4 regions of the Brevibacillus antibioticus genome follow, and region 1 is predicted to be linked to each of the others. Evidence: riboswitches for the same ligand, from Rfam matches in the RefSeq annotation. Region 1 holds a riboswitch; each other region holds the start of a gene.
What was found. Region 1 has a riboswitch for cyclic di-GMP ahead of E8L90_RS17400 (GNAT family N-acetyltransferase). Riboswitches for the same ligand answer to the same signal wherever they lie in the genome.
Positions count from the first base shown of each region.

Region 2: it holds a riboswitch for cyclic di-GMP, as region 1 does, so the genes downstream of both, E8L90_RS26305 (DUF5317 domain-containing protein) here and E8L90_RS17400 (GNAT family N-acetyltransferase) in region 1, are expected to answer to the same signal.
Region 3: it holds a riboswitch for cyclic di-GMP, as region 1 does, so the genes downstream of both, ggt (gamma-glutamyltransferase) here and E8L90_RS17400 (GNAT family N-acetyltransferase) in region 1, are expected to answer to the same signal.
Region 4: it holds a riboswitch for cyclic di-GMP, as region 1 does, so the genes downstream of both, yfmT (benzaldehyde dehydrogenase) here and E8L90_RS17400 (GNAT family N-acetyltransferase) in region 1, are expected to answer to the same signal.

Region 1 is NZ_SZNK01000001.1:3,701,351-3,705,746, reverse strand. Features, by position in the region: gene E8L90_RS17410 (alpha/beta fold hydrolase) at 1-509, opposite strand, end outside; gene E8L90_RS17405 (methyl-accepting chemotaxis protein) at 623-2,095, opposite strand; gene E8L90_RS17400 (GNAT family N-acetyltransferase) at 2,099-2,653, opposite strand; cyclic di-GMP riboswitch class I at 2,848-2,931, opposite strand; gene E8L90_RS17395 (peroxiredoxin-like family protein) at 3,102-3,764, opposite strand; gene E8L90_RS17390 (Crp/Fnr family transcriptional regulator) at 3,849-4,396, opposite strand, start outside.
Region 2 is NZ_SZNK01000001.1:5,449,273-5,453,668, reverse strand. Features, by position in the region: gene E8L90_RS26315 (histidine phosphatase family protein) at 1-131, shown strand, start outside; gene E8L90_RS26310 (HD-GYP domain-containing protein) at 160-1,494, opposite strand; gene E8L90_RS26305 (DUF5317 domain-containing protein) at 1,478-2,029, opposite strand; cyclic di-GMP riboswitch class II at 2,289-2,370, opposite strand; gene argF (ornithine carbamoyltransferase) at 2,463-3,434, opposite strand; gene carB (carbamoyl-phosphate synthase (glutamine-hydrolyzing) large subunit) at 3,379-4,396, opposite strand, start outside.
Region 3 is NZ_SZNK01000001.1:5,229,124-5,233,519, reverse strand. Features, by position in the region: gene E8L90_RS25340 (glutamine--tRNA ligase/YqeY domain fusion protein) at 1-921, opposite strand, end outside; gene E8L90_RS25335 (SET domain-containing protein) at 1,001-1,618, opposite strand; cyclic di-GMP riboswitch class I at 1,860-1,948, shown strand; gene ggt (gamma-glutamyltransferase) at 2,131-3,849, shown strand; gene E8L90_RS25325 (methyl-accepting chemotaxis protein) at 3,929-4,396, shown strand, end outside.
Region 4 is NZ_SZNK01000001.1:315,700-320,095, reverse strand. Features, by position in the region: gene E8L90_RS01465 (methyl-accepting chemotaxis protein) at 1-723, opposite strand, end outside; gene yfmT (benzaldehyde dehydrogenase) at 754-2,211, opposite strand; cyclic di-GMP riboswitch class I at 2,297-2,382, opposite strand; gene E8L90_RS01455 (methyl-accepting chemotaxis protein) at 2,557-3,492, opposite strand; gene E8L90_RS01450 (hypothetical protein) at 3,517-4,272, opposite strand; gene E8L90_RS01445 (RsmF rRNA methyltransferase first C-terminal domain-containing protein) at 4,358-4,396, shown strand, end outside.

The DNA.
Region 1 (4,396 bases):
TCTTTGGCTGCAATCCTTTTGACCAGCTCGGAGTTGGCGGCTCCTCCACCGGAGCCTGAGAAGCTACTGTAGCACGGAGTGCCAGCTAAATCCTTGGTTCCGCCAAAGCCGTAAGGGGACATGGGGGCGATGAGAATCAGAGAGCGCACTTCCTGCGGGTGATCGATGGCAAACTGCATCACGATCCCACCGCCCAACGACCAGCCGGCAAGATGGACGGGTGTTGGCAAATCCAATGCCCGAATAAACGAATAAAGGTCATCCGACCAGTCTCGCAAACCGCGTGTCGCATCGAGGGGCAATGCTTCACTTGCTCCATAGCCACGCATATCAGGTGCATACACACGGTACTGGTCACATAGAGCCGCAATGGTATCATCCCAGAACAAGTTAGCTGATGCATTACCGTGAATGAGGAGAAGCGGTTCTCCTTCCGGTACACCTGCTGTCAGATAGGAAATGAGCAGTCGATCGGTCTGAATCGTTTTGGTTTCGATTCGTGCATCCATCAATGATGTGCCTCCTTTCGAACTTTTAATATCAGAATATTTCTATTATATATCTATTCGGTTACAAAATGAGAAAAGAAAACAACCGCCCGTGAAAGGCGGTTGCAGGAAGGTTACATATGGAGACCACGCATCTGTTGTTCGATTCTCTCAAAGCCGCCAGATACCTTAACGACTTCGTCTTTTTGCTCAGAAACGAGAACTAGCACTTCTTCCAGGTTCTCTTTGTTCTTGTCGGTAATATCTGCATTGACTTCAACTTTTGCGCCGACTTCCTGAATCATGCTGTGAACATGGATGATGAACTCTTGCAGGTTTTTCGTTTTATCCGCGAAGTTTTGCATGTAGTTGTCCATATTGGTGAACATTTCTTGTACTTCGAGGATACCCTCGCTATTTTTCTCAAAAGAAGTCTGTGACTCAGAAATCATATCGGATACGAGCTTCATTTTTTCGCGAATGGTCATGAGCAGGTTCGAAATCGACTCTGAGGATAGCTTGGAGGATTCAGCCAGCTTCCGTACTTCATCTGCTACGACAGCAAATCCACGGCCGTGTTCACCTGCACGAGACGCTTCAATCGTGGCATTGAGTGCCAGAAGATTGGTTTGTGCAGAAATCTCGGAAATGGTTTGAATGATTTTCCCAATCGATTCGGTTTCTTTATTGAGCTCTTGAATCAGCTGGTTCGTACCTTGGATGTCCTTGATGAATCGTTCAAAATCATTGCCGATGTTGCCAATGCGTTTACCGCTCTCGTTAGTGGCTTCTTTGGTCGATTCTACGTATTCATGCATCTCCGTAACAGAGCGGGTCATATCCTCAACTTGCAGATTCGTCGAGCTCATTTCCCGACGCAGCTCGTCCGTATTGCTGGTCTGGACCGTAAAGGACTCCATAATGTCTTGCAGGGAAGCAACGGTTTCGACAGCGCGAACATTTACACCGTCCGTTACCTTGTTCAAATTCTCTTGATAGTCTTGCATAGAGGTGAGTGATTCATTGATCTGATCCAGAACACGTTGCAACGATTCCTTCGAGGCAATCGCTTCTTGCTTTTGTTGCTCACTTTCCTTTTGCAGCTTGTTATTGAATACAGCATGCATCATGCTCGTGACAGAGACGAAGCAGAAGGTAAGCAGGAAGTACATCAGGTCAAGATTGCTGGTCGAATGGAAAATCAATTCTCTCTGTGTCAGGAAGTAGTAAGAGACAATGCCTAATGTCGATACAATGGTCAAAATATTGATGAGTCGGTCTTGATAAATTCCCATAACTGCTACAAAGAACATAATGGTCATGATATTGATCATATGCGGGTCTAGTCCAACAATGATGAACATGAAGATTCCGATTACAGCGAAGTTGAAAAACTTCATGAAAGGCGCTGCTTTTTCACGGAAGCTCGGGCGATTGGAGATGTAAGTAAAAGGTGCCAGCACGCCATACAAAATACCCAGTACAGTGAGAACGAATGCGTACGGTACGCCTAGAAAGAGGTTTAAGACCTGAACAACCGTAATAATACTTGCGAATACGATTACGACCCAATTGTTTCTTCTTCTCAATAGATCAATGTTATCCATGTTTTACCCACCTACCTCGACTTTTACTTGGTTGGATGACGACGAATTGTACCAGGAATATTTCGAATCGTGCTTATTGTCATAGACATCTTTTAGATGGAAGAGGGTCGGAATAGCATCGGCCCCTTTATAAAAGACGATATCTTTGGTCTGAATCGCCTTTACATGATACTTCTTGTTAATGAACGTAAAAAAAGTCGGATCTGATACACCGATTGCGTGGGTATAACCATGCTTTTCAGCGTAATCTATCATCAAGCAAATTCCTTTTTGCCCTAATTGTCCACGGTATTTCGGCAAAACAGCGAGACTGTCTACCTCCATTACTTTCATATCTTCTGTAACAACATCCTGAAATAGCGATTTCATATAAGCACTTGATTTGGAAAAGGGTATCATTTCAAATGTTCCACCTGCTTCACCATCATCGGCAAGTAGGAGGAATTGTGCGGAGCCTTCTTTTGCGTACTCCATCTCGAAACCCATGCTTGTCCATACTGTTTCTTTGATTTCATGAAATGTAGCTAATTCTTGTACGGTTTCTACTTGTTTGTACATAACTTCTCCACTCCATCATTTTCTCTGATTGAACTGTGTTGTGTATGCTTGACGTCTCAAAAGTTATGCTTTTCCATCTGTTACAAAAATGAAAGTGCTTTCATCCTCCTTTCAAAAAACGAAACACAAAAAAAGGCCGTTCCATCGAAATGGAACAACCGAAGCTACCAACATCAAAAAAATGGTATCAAGATGATGGCAACCCGGCTATCATGGTCAAAGACTGTAGACCCGTGGTTTTGCGTCGCCACCTTTCGATGACTTTGCCTTTGCAGTTTTTAGTATAATTTGTAAATGAGTGTCGAAATTTGAAAGATATAATCATGCAAAATATAAGACATAAGATATATCCTTGTCAAGTTTTGGTAGGGGAAAGAAACTAATTGCTCGTAACGGATAGACGTACAAAGAACCAGTTGTGGTATCAACTGGTTCTTCCTTATAGGCGTTAGGTTAGGGTACGTAGAATGTCTAAAACTTCAGTAGGCTCCATGCGTTTTTTGTAATCGGGATCTAAGTATGCTGATCGGATTACGCCCTGGTTGTCGAGGATATAAGTAGCTGGTATGGGGAGTGTCCAGGAATCGTCGCTATTAAAATGCTTGAGATCGATATCCAATGTTCGGTAGGTATCCTGGAAATGATCAGGTAATCTGAATCTGAGTTTATATTTTTCTGCTACCCGGTTATTGGTATCGCATAGCACGGGAAAGCTCAGTCCGTTTTTCTCTTGCATTGCAAGAGAGTGTGCAGGAGATTGTGGACTAATGGCAAACAATTGGGCACCCAGTGAAGTTATCGTATCGACCTGTTGTTGGTATGCTTGCAGCTCCAAATTGCAGTAGGGACACCATGATCCACGGAAAAATGTCAGGACGACGGGACCTTTTACGACTTCTTCCGACAAGGCAATGGTCTTGCCAATGTGATCGTTCAAGGTGAAATCAGGTGCAATCGAACCAATCGGCAAGCCCTTTGCATGCCAAGAGGTCCGCAGCTCCTCGATTGATCTTGTAAATGCATCTGTTACTTCACGAGTGAGCAAGTCCGCTATTTGTAAGGTTGTAAAATCTAGTTCTTCGCGCAGGCTCTGAAAATGTGGTTTATCCATATGTCGTTCCCCTCTTTTTCGAAAGAATAGTAGAAGCCATAGCTATACGATATCTTTCGTTTGGAGGGAAAGATGTAAACTGGATTACATTTTCTTCAAAATTCTGTCCCGATGAATGGAAATGGATTTAAAGCTTGTTTGAATCAGTTCTTCTCTTGCTAATGCACGTAATGCTACCGTCACAGCTTCCCTGGATGCCCCGACAAAATGGGCGAGCTCTTGATGGGAAAGAGGTAAGTCAATTTTTTGAAACGCCGAACTGTTAGGATTGCCAAATTGATCGGCAAGCTTTACTAACGTGGAAATAATGCGATCTTGTAAAGGGAGAAGGGCAAGATTTTCGGCTGATTGGCTGATCGAAACCATTCTATCGCTAATGAGCTTCATGATCTTCAGCATTAGTTGCGGATGTTCGATTATGTAGCTCTCAAATTTGGCTTTACTCATTTTACAAATGAGGCAGTCTTCGATGGTTTCTATATACATCTCTCGCGTACCTAATGAGAGCAGATCCACTTCTCCAAACACATTGCCTTCTCCGAGGATATCGAATGTGAACTGTCGCCCATCCCGATTCACTTTATATAAACGTACTTTCCCCTGTTTGATGAAGTAGAAGCCCTCTGAAAAAG
Region 2 (4,396 bases), 1.7 Mb from region 1:
TGCTGGCCTTGCTCATGAAATCAATGGATGACCGCTTTGGCTTTCACGATTGGGAGAAATTAAGCAATCCAGATGTATTCAAGCTTACCTGCCATTTAGAAACCAGAGAGCTCGTCCGCATCTGGTCGTAAACGAATAAAAACAGTTACAAGGGGCACCTCATCTTATTGCCTCCTGTAACTGTTTTTGTGGGATGGACTCTATACCGATAATGCTTTGCAACTCTTCGTACGGCAGTCGCTGAACGATTCTGATAAAATGCTCCGCCAATATCGGATCAAATTGGGTACCAGAGCCCCTTCTGATTTCTTGAAGCGCTTCCTCCACAGGCAAACCTTTTCGATATGGCCTGTCCGCGACCATCGCATCAAAAGCGTCTGAAATGGCTAAAATTCTCGCCATCAGTGGAATCTCATCCCCGGCTAAACCATCCGGATATCCCCTTCCATCTATTCGTTCATGATGGGAACGGATCGCAGGAAGCAATTCATTGAACATCCCTGCTTGCAAAATAATTTCGTAGCCAATGACCGTGTGCTGCTTGATCTTGTCATACTCTTCCGGGGTCAGCTTTCCTTTTTTATTGAGAATTTCGTCTTCGATGCCGATTTTTCCAATGTCGTGCAAAAGACCGCCAACATAAATTTCTTCCACTTTTGTAGCAGACAAACCAATATCCTTGGCAATTTCTCTTCCCCAGTGAGCCACTCGTTGGGAATGACCACTCGTGTAACGATCACGCGCATCAATAGAAGCCGCCATGGCAGTCAAAAACTTATGGTTGAATGTTTTGACTTCTTCCACTTTTTGTTGGAGCTTATTCATACTATCGTAATATTGATGGAATACAAAACTCATCGTGATAAAAGCAGCCATCATGGGAACTAATGTGTATAATCCATATGTCTCAAACAGCCGAGATCCGATTCCCACCATTACCATGAGCAAAAGGTATGTGAGCGTTGTTCCTTTTGCCATTTTCTGAACGGTTGTAAACCAGTTCGTCTTAAAAAAGTAAGAAATCCCTAAACCACATAGGATTATATTAATAAACCAATACGATACAGCTAAAAGTAGATCCGTTATCATCGTGGAAGCTGGTACATTGCCTATAGAGTTTTTGAAGAGATCGACAAACCAAATCGTTAGCACCAGCTGTCCAATATTTGCCAAAGCCTTTATCGGGTTGGCCCTGATTAGAAACGCCAGTATCAACGTTTCAACAACGGCCGACCAAACACCTACCCAGGCCCCAAAGAGGAGAATACCAGAAAAAATAACTGCATTGTTTAGTGTCAATATGGTGTTCAACGTCCGTATAGGAGCGAACGTAGAAAAGATGGTGAGTAATGTATACGCAAACAAAACTCCCCAATGCTCTCTTGGCTCCCAATCAGACAACGAATCATAAAAAATCACTAACGCCGCTAGTGGAAAAATCCAAGTCACCACTATTTTTTTCATTGTTGATCCAAACTCAACTTTTCGTTGCATAGTTTTTTCCTTCTCGAAGTTGTAATAGTGAGATTGGCTTATTCATTAAGCGTTGTACTAATAAAAACGCACCTAGCATAATAAAAATATCGCCTATGCTGATTACCCTTGGAATAATGGAAGGCATGTAGATGACATCTGTTAAAAACGGCAAATTTGTACTCTCAGTCAAAATACTGTGTTTAAAATTCGTCCCATTGATAACCGGAGTAAGATCGTAAGGCAGCTTTTTCGCTTGTTCCAAATCAATCGGCATTCTTCCATTGTTTGTCCAAATAGCCAATGAATTCAAAAACCAGCCCATCATGAAGATACGTATATCCTCAGATTGGCGATTGAACAATAGAAAGGCTAGTATGAATACATAAGAGATTGATACGAATATCCCTCCTGCCGGGGGATAGAGCGCTGAAAGAGCTTGTAGGGCTATACTAATAAAGAGCAGAGAGAGTTTATGAAACTTCGGAAACTCTTTAATCCTTCCTCCTCTTAATAGAGCAATTACAAACGATAAACCAATCACATCAAGTAGCATAAAGGTATTCCCCCAAAATATTAGAGAAAAACACCACTCTTGTTACAAGCGGTGTTTTATTCGTATCCAATATTACCCAATGTTGTAGTTTGCAGAAGTAGCTGCTACGATTGCTACCACCATCATAATTGCCGCGAACCATTTTTTCATTTTCTTTTCCCCCCTTCAGGCATAGTGGAGAAAGCTGGCTTCGCTACTGTCCGTGATGCAGAGGCCAAGCGACCAAGTACAGCCCCTGCTCCCCTTTCCTTTTCCATTACGGAAAAAGTTGGATTCGCTACTGGCTCCATACGGACCAAGCGACCAGATACAGTCCGTACTTCTTCGCTTCTTTCCTACCTTTATTTTACACATAAATGACAAAATTCGGCAATCATAGATTCATAGTCTATTCGATTTAATTACAAATAGTTCCATTTAACTAGAACTATGTTCATACCAGCGCCGCCAAAATCGCCTTTTGTGCGTGCAATCTATTTTCAGCCTGATCAAAAATGACAGAGCGCGATCCGTCGATGACCCCGCTTGTCACTTCTTCCCCACGATGTGCTGGCAAGCAGTGCAAGAAGAGATAATTACGATCTGCCGCTGCTACTAATTTTTCGTTCACTTGATAGTCAGCAAAAGCTTTCAAACGCACCTCATTTTCTTCCTCAAAACCCATACTAGTCCAAACGTCCGTGTATACAGCATCTGCCCCCATGACAGCCTCTATCGGATCAGTGGTCACCATCATGCTTCCACCGCTTTGTTTCGCGTACCCTCTAGCTTTTGCGACAATAGTGGCATCCATTTCGTAGCCTGCTGGAGTCGCCACCCGCACATCAAGGCCTAGCAGAGCTGCGCCCAGTACCAGTGAGTTCGCCACGTTGTTGCCGTCTCCTACATAAGCGAGCTTGACTCCCTTCAGCTTGCCTTTATGCTCCCAGATCGTCAGCAGATCAGCCAAAGCCTGACAAGGATGGTACAGATCGGTCAAGCCATTGATAATGGGGATTGACGCGTGCAGAGCAAGCTCTTCTACATAGGAGTGGGAGAAAGTGCGAATCATGATGGCATCCACGTACCGAGACAGAACTTTTGCTGTGTCGCTGATCGGCTCCCCGCGTCCGAGCTGCAGCTCTTTTCCGCTCATGAACATCCCCAGGCCACCCAACTGATGCATCCCTACTTCAAAAGAGACGCGCGTGCGGGTCGAAGCCTTGTCAAAGATCATCCCCAGCGTCTTGCCTTGCAAAGGCTGGAATGGCTGTCCCAGCTTTTGCAATTGCTTGACGTGAGCAGACAGATGGAGCAGCTCCATCAATTCTTCCCCGTTGAATTCATCAACGCGTAGGAAGTCCTTTCCTTTATGCTTTTGCAACGGCAAGTTTTGAAAGTGTTCCAATATCTTCACTGGCTGCATGCGAGCCACCTCTTTTCTTCATAATAGACTTCACGTATAACTCGAACGTATCGACAGCAAAGAACAATGGCACACCTTGTTGTACCATCCGGCTTCGCAGGGCAAATCCTGTCCGGCCCTGACGATTGCCTTTCGTCGCAGTAACGAGAGCGAAGGCCGCTTCTTCCTCTTGCAACAGCTCGATCCACGCCGCTTCATCTGCCACGATATGCTTCACGACAATTCCTTCGTTTTTCAGCCACTCGGCCGTTCCCGGAGTCGCCGCCAGATTGGCACCGTCTGCTTGAATTTGCCCAATCAACTCTCTTACGCCATCCTGCTTATCTCCATCTGCCAAAGAAATCATGACCAACTGACCTTTTTGCCAGTCGCCGTACAAATTGTCTTTGAAAGCAAAGGCTTTGCCTGCTGCCTCTTCGAAAGAATGCCCCAAGCCGAGAACTTCGCCCGTCGATTTCATCTCTGGACCTAGTACCGGGTCTACGCCGTTCAGCTTGATCGTGGAGAAAACCGGTGCCTTGACGACTGCAAACGGAATCTCTGGCAAAAGCCCTGTACCGTAGCCCATATCCAAAAGCTTTTCACCCAATTGTGCGCGAACCGCCAGTTGAACCATCGGGATGCCAGTCACTTTGCTCGTAATCGGTACGGTCCGTGAAGCACGAGGATTTACCTCCAGTACATAAACCGTTTCGCCATCAATGACGAACTGGATATTGATTAACCCGACCGCTTCCATTTCCCTCGCGATTGCTTCTGTATAGCTCGCGATTTTTTGCTTGATGTCATCCGTCAGATGAGGAGCCGGGAACAAGGCTACACTGTCGCCTGAGTGGATGCCCGCCCTCTCCACATGCTGGAAAATCCCTGGGATGATAACAGATTGTCCGTCGCATACCGCATCTACTTCTGCTTCCTTGCCTGGAACGTATTTATCCACGAGGAGCGGGAAAAACATGCTC
Region 3 (4,396 bases), 1.5 Mb from region 1:
CGCTTCCGGTGTATAGCCACGACGACGGAAGCCTGCGATGGTTGGCATGCGCGGGTCATCCCAGCCGTCTACTACATTCTCATCGACAAGCTGTTTCAGCTTGCGTTTACTCATAACGGTGTTGGTCAGGTTCAAGCGAGCAAATTCGTACTGGCGTGGTGCACTCTCCATTTCGCACTCGCGGACTACCCAGTCGTACAATGGGCGATGATCTTCGAATTCCAGTGAGCACAGGGAGTGTGTCACGCCCTCAATGGCATCCTCCAACGGATGAGCGAAGTCGTACATCGGATAGATGCACCATTTGTCGCCCGTGTTGTGATGCGTTGCATGGGAGATCCGATACAGAACTGGATCGCGCATGTTGAAGTTCTGAGAAGCCATGTCGATTTTCGCACGCAGCACCTTTTCTCCGTCCTTGAACTCCCCTTGGCGCATACGTGCAAACAGGTCCAGGTTTTCCTCCACAGACCGGTTGCGGAACGGACTATCTGTACCTGGCTCTGTCCATGTTCCACGCATTTTACGCATGTCTTCGGGAGACAGATCGTCTACGTAAGCCAGACCTTTTTTAATCAACAGCACCGCACGGTTGTACATCTCTTCAAAGTAATCAGATGCAAAAAACAACCCGTCCCATTCGAAGCCAAGCCATTGAACGTCCCTTTTGATAGCCTCTACGTATTCGATGTCTTCCTTTACCGGATTCGTATCGTCAAAACGCAGGTTGGCCTTGCCGGAAAATTCTCGTGCCAACTCAAAGTTTAGACAGATCGCTTTCGCATGTCCAATATGAAGATACCCGTTCGGTTCTGGGGGAAAGCGGGTAATAATTTCCTTTACTTTGCCCTCTTGCAAGTCATCAATCATGATATTGCGGATAAAATTGGATGCCGCTACCTTGTTTTCCAATGAAATCAACCTTTCACTTCACCTTTACATTCCATAATACTGATTCTCTACCCAGAGTTCAACAAAATCGGGTCGTTGACCGACCCGCTCATGTCTCCCATTGCTGCCCCGTTTGCCATTGTGACCTGCAATACAGGTGAATGACAGAATCAACAGCTAAGCGCTGCTCCGTGATCCCACGAATCGTTTCGAGATGCTTCGGGGGAATCAGATGCAGCAAAGGTTGTTCAACATGATTGAAATGTTGGAATGCTTCCGCTGCAATCCGATCCCACTGCGGGTAATACCGAAGCAAGTCATCGGGCATTACGCGGGAGCGGTCCGTGTCAGACTCGGGCAAACAATCAAAAGGTTCATCCAGATTTAACGTTCCATAATCATCAGTCAACTCTTCGCCCGGAAAAATATCCCGTGCAGCCAATTCCATATCATACATGGTTGGCACACAATTCGCATGAAAGCTGTGGTTCACGTACCTTGCCTTATCCCAACAAAGAATGTACTTTCCGAACTGGTTTTTAAACGAATATTTTTGTACGTCCTGTTTTCGTAATGAGTCAAGTCTTTCCACAAATGCAGGGTCCAATACCTGGTCCAAATCATCCTGTGCCCATACAATCGTTCCTTTTGGGATAAACCTTGTCGCAAACACACCGTACCCGATCTCATCGTTGATATAGCGCAATTCTGTATCGGGATGCATCATGGTCTTTGTTTCACCCCTTGGCGAATGTGCCTTTTTATCATCATAAGCAGTTCAGCCCCAGGAGGTGTGTGAATATCTTTCGAAAAATACATAGCATTCCTAACTATTTTTCCGGATTAAAATATTTTTCTTATTTACCACAAATGGTAAATAGTCTATATTATTGGCAAATGGAGTTTTAGGAACTTTTTCCCACAACGATCGCATCAGTAAATGTGTCAATTTTATGCTTCATCCATTGATATCGAAACGGCATACCCGGGGAAATCCGGCGACGCAAAGCTACAGGGGCTACCTCCGCAACAGCGGACACGCTTGCCAGCTACCGAAGTATTGATGTAGGACGAGACCAATGATCCTATATCATTGGTCTTTTTTTGTGTTCACAATGTCTATTTTTGTCTATTTTTGTATGTTTGTGTATTTTTGACTTTTGAAGGAGGTGAGGTAACAGCGGATAGCCGGTTTAATGAATTCATTATTTTATTCATCATGAAGGAGGTTTCATAGGAATGTCATTCTGGAAGAAACTCTCGACCGTCGCGCTGACTGCTGTCATCGGGGTATCAACATTCTCTGGGGCACAAGCTGCTAACCGTCCAACATCGATGTCACCGAACGCAATGGTGACGACTCCTCACTATCTGGCTACAGCTGCAGCCCTGAAGACATTGGAAGACGGTGGAAACGCAGTAGATGCTGCTATTACAGCCGCTTCCACATTAGCTGTCGTCTATCCTCATTACACAACCATTGGTGGAGATAACTTCTGGCTCATCTACAATGCCAAAACAAAAGAGCTAAAGGCGCTGAACGGCAGTGGTCGTGCAGGAGAAAAGGCAACCCTCGACTATTACAAAAACAAAGGCTACGAAAAAATCCCGTCCCGCGGTTATGAATCGGCAAACACTGTCCCTGGTGTCGTCTCCGGCTGGTGGGAGGCGTACAACTACGCCCATAAAAGCATGGGCAACAATAAGCTTCAATGGAACAGACTGCTGGAGCCTGCCATTGGATACGCCGAGAACGGATATCCCGTCTCCCCTAACCAAGTATATTGGACAAAATACGCGACAGATCCAACTGACAATGACTTGAAAAATCTTCAACGTTTTGATGAATTCCGTAAAACATTCCTGAAGCCCAACGGCGATCTCTATGCAGCAGGCGAAATTCTCAAACAAAAGGATCTTGCCAATACTTTGCGAATCATTGCAAAAAAAGGCGCTGACGGTTTTTATAAAGGAGAAGTTGCTAAAAAAATCGTAGCAGACATGAAAGCCAACGGCGGATTGCTCACGTTGAAAGATTTTGAGAAGCACACCTCCACTTGGGCAGAGCCAATTATAGTAGACTACCGCGGTTATAAAGCGTACAACGTGCCGCCTAACTCCCAAGGCATGGCATCACTCTCCATTCTTAATGTTTTGAATAACTTCGACCTCAAAAGCATGGGTGAAGGAACACCCGATTACTATCACACGATTGTAGAAGCTACCAAACAATCTTTTGCTGACCGCGACAAATGGCTGACTGACCCTGCCTTTGTGGATATCCCTGTGGATGAGCTGTTGTCCAAGCAGCACGGGAAAGATTTAGCTGCGCGCATTGATATGAAGCAAGCCGCCAAATCCGTAGAACCACTGGATCCAAAAGGCGATACAACCTGGTTCGGGATCGTCGACAAAGATGGGAATGCAGTATCCATCATTCAGAGTCACTATTTTGACTGGGGCTCCGGCATCGTAGCGAAAGATACGGGCGTCCTTTTACAAAACCGCGGAAGCTATTTCTCTTTGGATTCCAAACACATCAATCACTTGGAACCAGGAAAACGCACCTTCCACACCATTAACCCAGCGATGCTCTTTAAAGGGGACAAGCCTTATCTTCTCTACGGAACACAAGGGGGAGAAGGACAGCCGCAAACGCAAGCCGCTCTCGTCACACGTATCATCGACTTTGGTTTCAGCGTGCAAGACGCAATCGAAGCACCAAGATGGCTGCATGGACGCAACTGGGGATCTGCTTCCAACAATCTCAAGGTGGAAAGCCGCATCCCTCAAGAAGTCCTAGACGAGCTCATTAAACGTGGGCATCCAGTCGAAAAGCTGGAAGCAGCCTATACCGATGCGATGGGACAGTCCGGCGCCATCCTGATTGACCCGAAAACCAATGTAAAATTCGGTGGTGCTGATCCTCGCGGTGAAGGCGCAGCAATGGGCTATTAATATTTGGTCAGACTGCTGAGTTCATCTCAGCAGCTGACTGTTTCTATTTTGCATTCACGGATTAGGAGTGGACAAACCTATGTTTTTGTTCAACAAACTCAGGAACAAAATGATCCTTTGGTTTCTCGTCGTAGCCGTCATTCCACTTACTGCCGTTTCGTTGTTTATCACGAGCAGCTTTTCATCCATTCTGATTGATAAACAAAAATCATCCTATGTTGACCTTACTTCCAGTACAGCCATAGCTATGGATCAATATCTGGACCGGCGTATGACAGAAATTCAAGTTTTAGCCCGTACCTCGGATATTCAATCCGATGATGCAGCAGCAAAAAATGAATTCATTCGCAAGTTTACCGAGGAAATGAAACTGTATGACGGAAATACGTTTATCGCAAGCGACGGAAAAGTAACAGCTGATACTTTCCCCAAGAGCGTTGGAATCAACCTTGGCGAGCGCCAATTCTTCAAAGACGGCATGCAAGACAAGCCCAGCTTCTCTGATGTTCTTGTTGCGAAGACAACCGGCAATCGCTCTATCATCGTC
Region 4 (4,396 bases), 3.4 Mb from region 1:
CCGGATGGAATCCGTAGTTTGCTTAATTTTGTCTGCATTCGCCCTTGAATCCGTCGCCATATTGCGAACCTCATGCGCGACGACAGCGAACCCACGCCCTGCATCTCCTACTCGCGCAGCCTCAATACTCGCATTCAGTCCCAAAATGTTACTTTGATCAGCGATTTTTTTCACGGCGAGTGTAATTTGCTCGATCTCAGTCGTACTGTGGCTCACATCATTGGCTTGCTCTGAGATCCCCTTCATTTGCTCGTTCAAATTCCCGATCTGCAACGCCATCTCTTGTGTGGTGGCACTGACCTGCTCGACAACACTCGAGAGATTTGCGGCAATTTCATACAGCTCATTGGCTCGCTCCATACTCGAGCCAATGCCGACACCACCGATGACTTTTCCCGTGTGATCATGCAGGGGGATCGCTCGTGCGACGAGAGGAAAACCAAATAATTCCTTGGGGACCATCATCGCCTGCTTGGTGTTTCTTCGAATCGCGTTGGTGATCACATCTCCTTCCTGGAGTGGATCACCGGGCTTTACTTGCAGTGCAAATGTTTGAGCAGGCACATTGCGCAATAGCTTTTCCGTGTCGTAGACCCCAATGGTAATGTCATCGGTGAGCAAATCATTTAAATAGGGGGCAACCTTGATGAAAGCCTCGAGCAGTTCTGCGTTTTGCCCCTTTTCGGAAGCTTCTGTTTCGTTCCATTCTTCGTATCCGTTCATAACCCTCTTCACCTCTATATTTTGATGGCATTAGTACGGAAATTGGCGCTTTTTGTGCTGAACCGAAATCCATTTTAGCGTAGTAAACTCTTCTAGGCTCCATTGACCATTTAAGCGTCCCAATCCGGAATGCTTTTCACCGCCGAACGCCACAATTGGCTCGTCATTGATCGTTCCATCGTTGATATGAATCATGCCCGTCTCAATGCGCTTGGCCATCTGGGCACCTCTCTCCAGATCGCGGGTATGAATCGCCCCGGACAATCCAAATGGTGTCTCGTTCGCCATGCGAATCGCTTCTTCCTCGGAAGCAAACGACATGATGCAAACAGCCGGACCAAACAGTTCTTTGGATGCAATGGACATGTCTGTGGTCACACCTGTCAAAACAATCGGCTCGACCACGTTTCCTTTTACTTCCCCTTTCAGTGCAGGAACGGCTCCTTCGCGAATCGCTTCATCGATCGTTGCCATCAGGTTGGCGACTTGCCGTTGATTGATGAGTGGACCGATTACCGTGTCTGGATCATTTGGGTCGCCTACCTTGAGTCCAGATACTTTTTCCACATACAGATCGAGGAATTTATCGTAAACATCTTGGTGAACCAGAACCCGGTTAGCCGACATGCAAATCTGACCTTGGTGGGTAAAGCGGCTGAATACTGCTGCATTGACGGCATACGTAAGATCCGCATCCTCCAAAACAATCAGGGCACTATTGCCGCCTAGCTCCAAAATCGCCTTCTTGAAATGCTTCGCTGCCACTTGCGCGATATGACTTCCTACTTGGCTCGAGCCTGTAAACGAAAGGATGCGTGGAATGGGGTGGGAGACAAAACCATCACCAATTTCAGCAATATCCGTTACAACGACGTTGATCAAGCCTTTGGGCAGACCTACTTCTTCAAAAATTTTCGCGATGAGAGTCCCACCCGTGATTGGCGTGTGCTCATGCGGTTTGAGGACGACACCGTTGCCCGCGCCAAGAGCTGGAGCTACGGACTTCATCGACAGATAGAACGGGAAGTTGAACGGACTGATGACGCCGACAACTCCTGCGGGAATCCGATACAAGCGATTTTCCTTTCCGTCTACGGGAGAAGGGAGAATTTTTCCTTCCATGCGTACCGGGAACGTAGCCGCCTCACGAATAATATCCTTCACAAGCCCGATCTCAAAAAATGCCTTCAGTCGGGTTCCACCTAGTTCACGAATGATGATCTGAATGATTTCTTCTTCATGCTCTTCGATATAGCGAACAGCACGCTCCAACATTCGGGATTTGGTATAAGCATTCACTTCATCCCACTCTTTTTTCGCGTTGGCTGCCGCCTTGTAAGCCGCGTCGATATCCTCCAGATTTGCCATTTTAAACTCTGCGATGACTTCCCCGTTGTAAGGGTTGATATCTTGCAATGTCTTCGCGCCCAGTCCGTCGCGCCACTCCCCATTGATATACTGCTTGTCCAGTGTTTGAAGGATTGACATGCTACAACCTCTCCCTTTTGTAAAATAAATAGGCCCCTTTCGCATGAAAGGAGCCGTAAAACTAAAACAGTAAAATACACTGCTCGTTGGCAACCCGGCTGCCATCGTAACGTGTACATTAGGCCCGTGGCTTTGCGTCCCCACTTTTCAATGGGTTTGCCCATTCATAGCGAATGCTGATAGGATTTTGTCGAAAAAAGGAAGTATATGGAGAATCTTACTTCGATTATAGTACGTTATTCTTAATAGTCAAACCGAAATATGTAGAATTTTGGTGAAAAAGTGGAGAAATACCAAAAAGTCCGCATCGCTTGGATACGGACTCCTGATTCGTTTACCTTATGATCACAATAACTTTTTGACATCCTTTACGCTCGTCGCGAGCATTTGCTCTACCGCGTTGGCGTCCCTCACGTGCTTGGTCATTCCTTCATTCAGCTCATCCAGCAAGCCCTTTGCATCACTTACCTGCTGGGACACATCGTCAGCAAATCGCTTTTGATGCGCGATAATTTCCATCACACCCGACACTTCGACGTTCAGTGCCTGGAAAGCGTTCACGATCTGATCTGTCTTCCCCGCAGCATCCTTGCTGATGGAAAGTCCATTTTTGATCGCACTGCTGCTTTTTTCACTGTTGGACAATGCTTCTTTTGTTTCTTCCTGAATCTTGCCAATCAATTCTGCAATCGTCTTGGTCGAGTTCGCTGTCATCTCGGCCAGCTTCCGTACTTCATCCGCTACGACAGCAAAACCGCGGCCTTGTTCACCGGCACGTGCCGCTTCTATCGCTGCATTCAACGCGAGAAGGTTGGTCTGATTCGCAATGTCGCTGATCACCTTGACGATACTCGTAATTTCTGAAGAGCGCTCTTCCAAGCGGCTCATGGACTTGGATGTATGGACCGATTCTTTGTCGAGCAGGCTCATGACTTCTACAACGTCCGTCATAGCCTTCTTGCCTTCATCTGCACGCGCTACGGATTGTTTACAGATGTCTGTCAGGCGCTCTCCTCGAACCGACAACTGGCTCGCAGATTCATCATCCCGCTCGTTAATGGCCTGGATATTATCTACGACACCCTTCATCCTCATCACCAATCGCACCATTTGATCAGATTCGGCGTTCATCGCTTGGTTCGAAGTGAGGATCGCGCCCATCTGTTCGTAAAGACCGCGAAGCTCATGCTTCCAAGCGTCTTGCTGTCCTGTCTTTGTGGTTGTGGCTGTCGTCGCTGCTGTCTCTTTTTCTGCTAGGGCTTTGTCTTTTTTCCAAAACATCCGCTTCCCTCTCCTTTGTACCCATCAATTGTCACTTCGGCGGCTATATACGCGGGACTCGATTATTCCCGGATGTTGTTTCGCCAAGCTCAGCAAGTTTTCCAAGAAATAATAGTGACCCTCCAAGAGCTCCACGTCTTTACGCTCAAAATGCTTCACCTGCAAATACTGCTGCATTTCCAAAGCATAGCGCTCCAGTTTATCGTGAAAATCGTTGGCGCGAAGCATTTGCTCCACTTCTGGATATTCTGTTTTCAGGCGACTCAACTCGCTGTATACACGCCCGCCCTCCAGAATCATCTGGTAGGCCGTACGCTCAAGCGTAGCTGTCGTAGCTGCCTCCTGCTCCTCACGCTCCTCGCGCAAAGCTGCCAAGTACGTGATAAAATGGTAGACAGTTAAAAACAATGGTCCTAAAAATAGAATGATCCCTGCCTTGTACACATGCTGATTGGACAAATTGCTGATGAGCAGGAACAAGTGAAACAAGATCGCACCCAACCATACATAGATGATGATTTGGTGATTGATCTTCCCTGCCTTTTGGTGGCGTGAAAAGGCAAAGGTAAGTCCGAGCAGATAGAAGGCAAGCAATGTAAAGCTGGCAGAAAACAAAGCCATCTCCATATCGACCAGCCAATCTGCGTCGGCGGGTATTTCGATAAAGAATTCAAAAGCGAGCACCAGCAGTGAGAACAGCAACCCCATGATCCAAAACCGGCTTACTTCCGAGTCATTCCTCCGCCGGGAGCGGTAGCGTTTTGCACGGGATCCTTCCATAATGCTCTCACCTCATTCTCTATGATTCGCCATGATTCTATCTTTTCCTTTCACATGGGGCCAAAAACTGACATCGGAGGCTGTTATGACAAAAAAATTACCAACACCATTTACCGAGCGCATG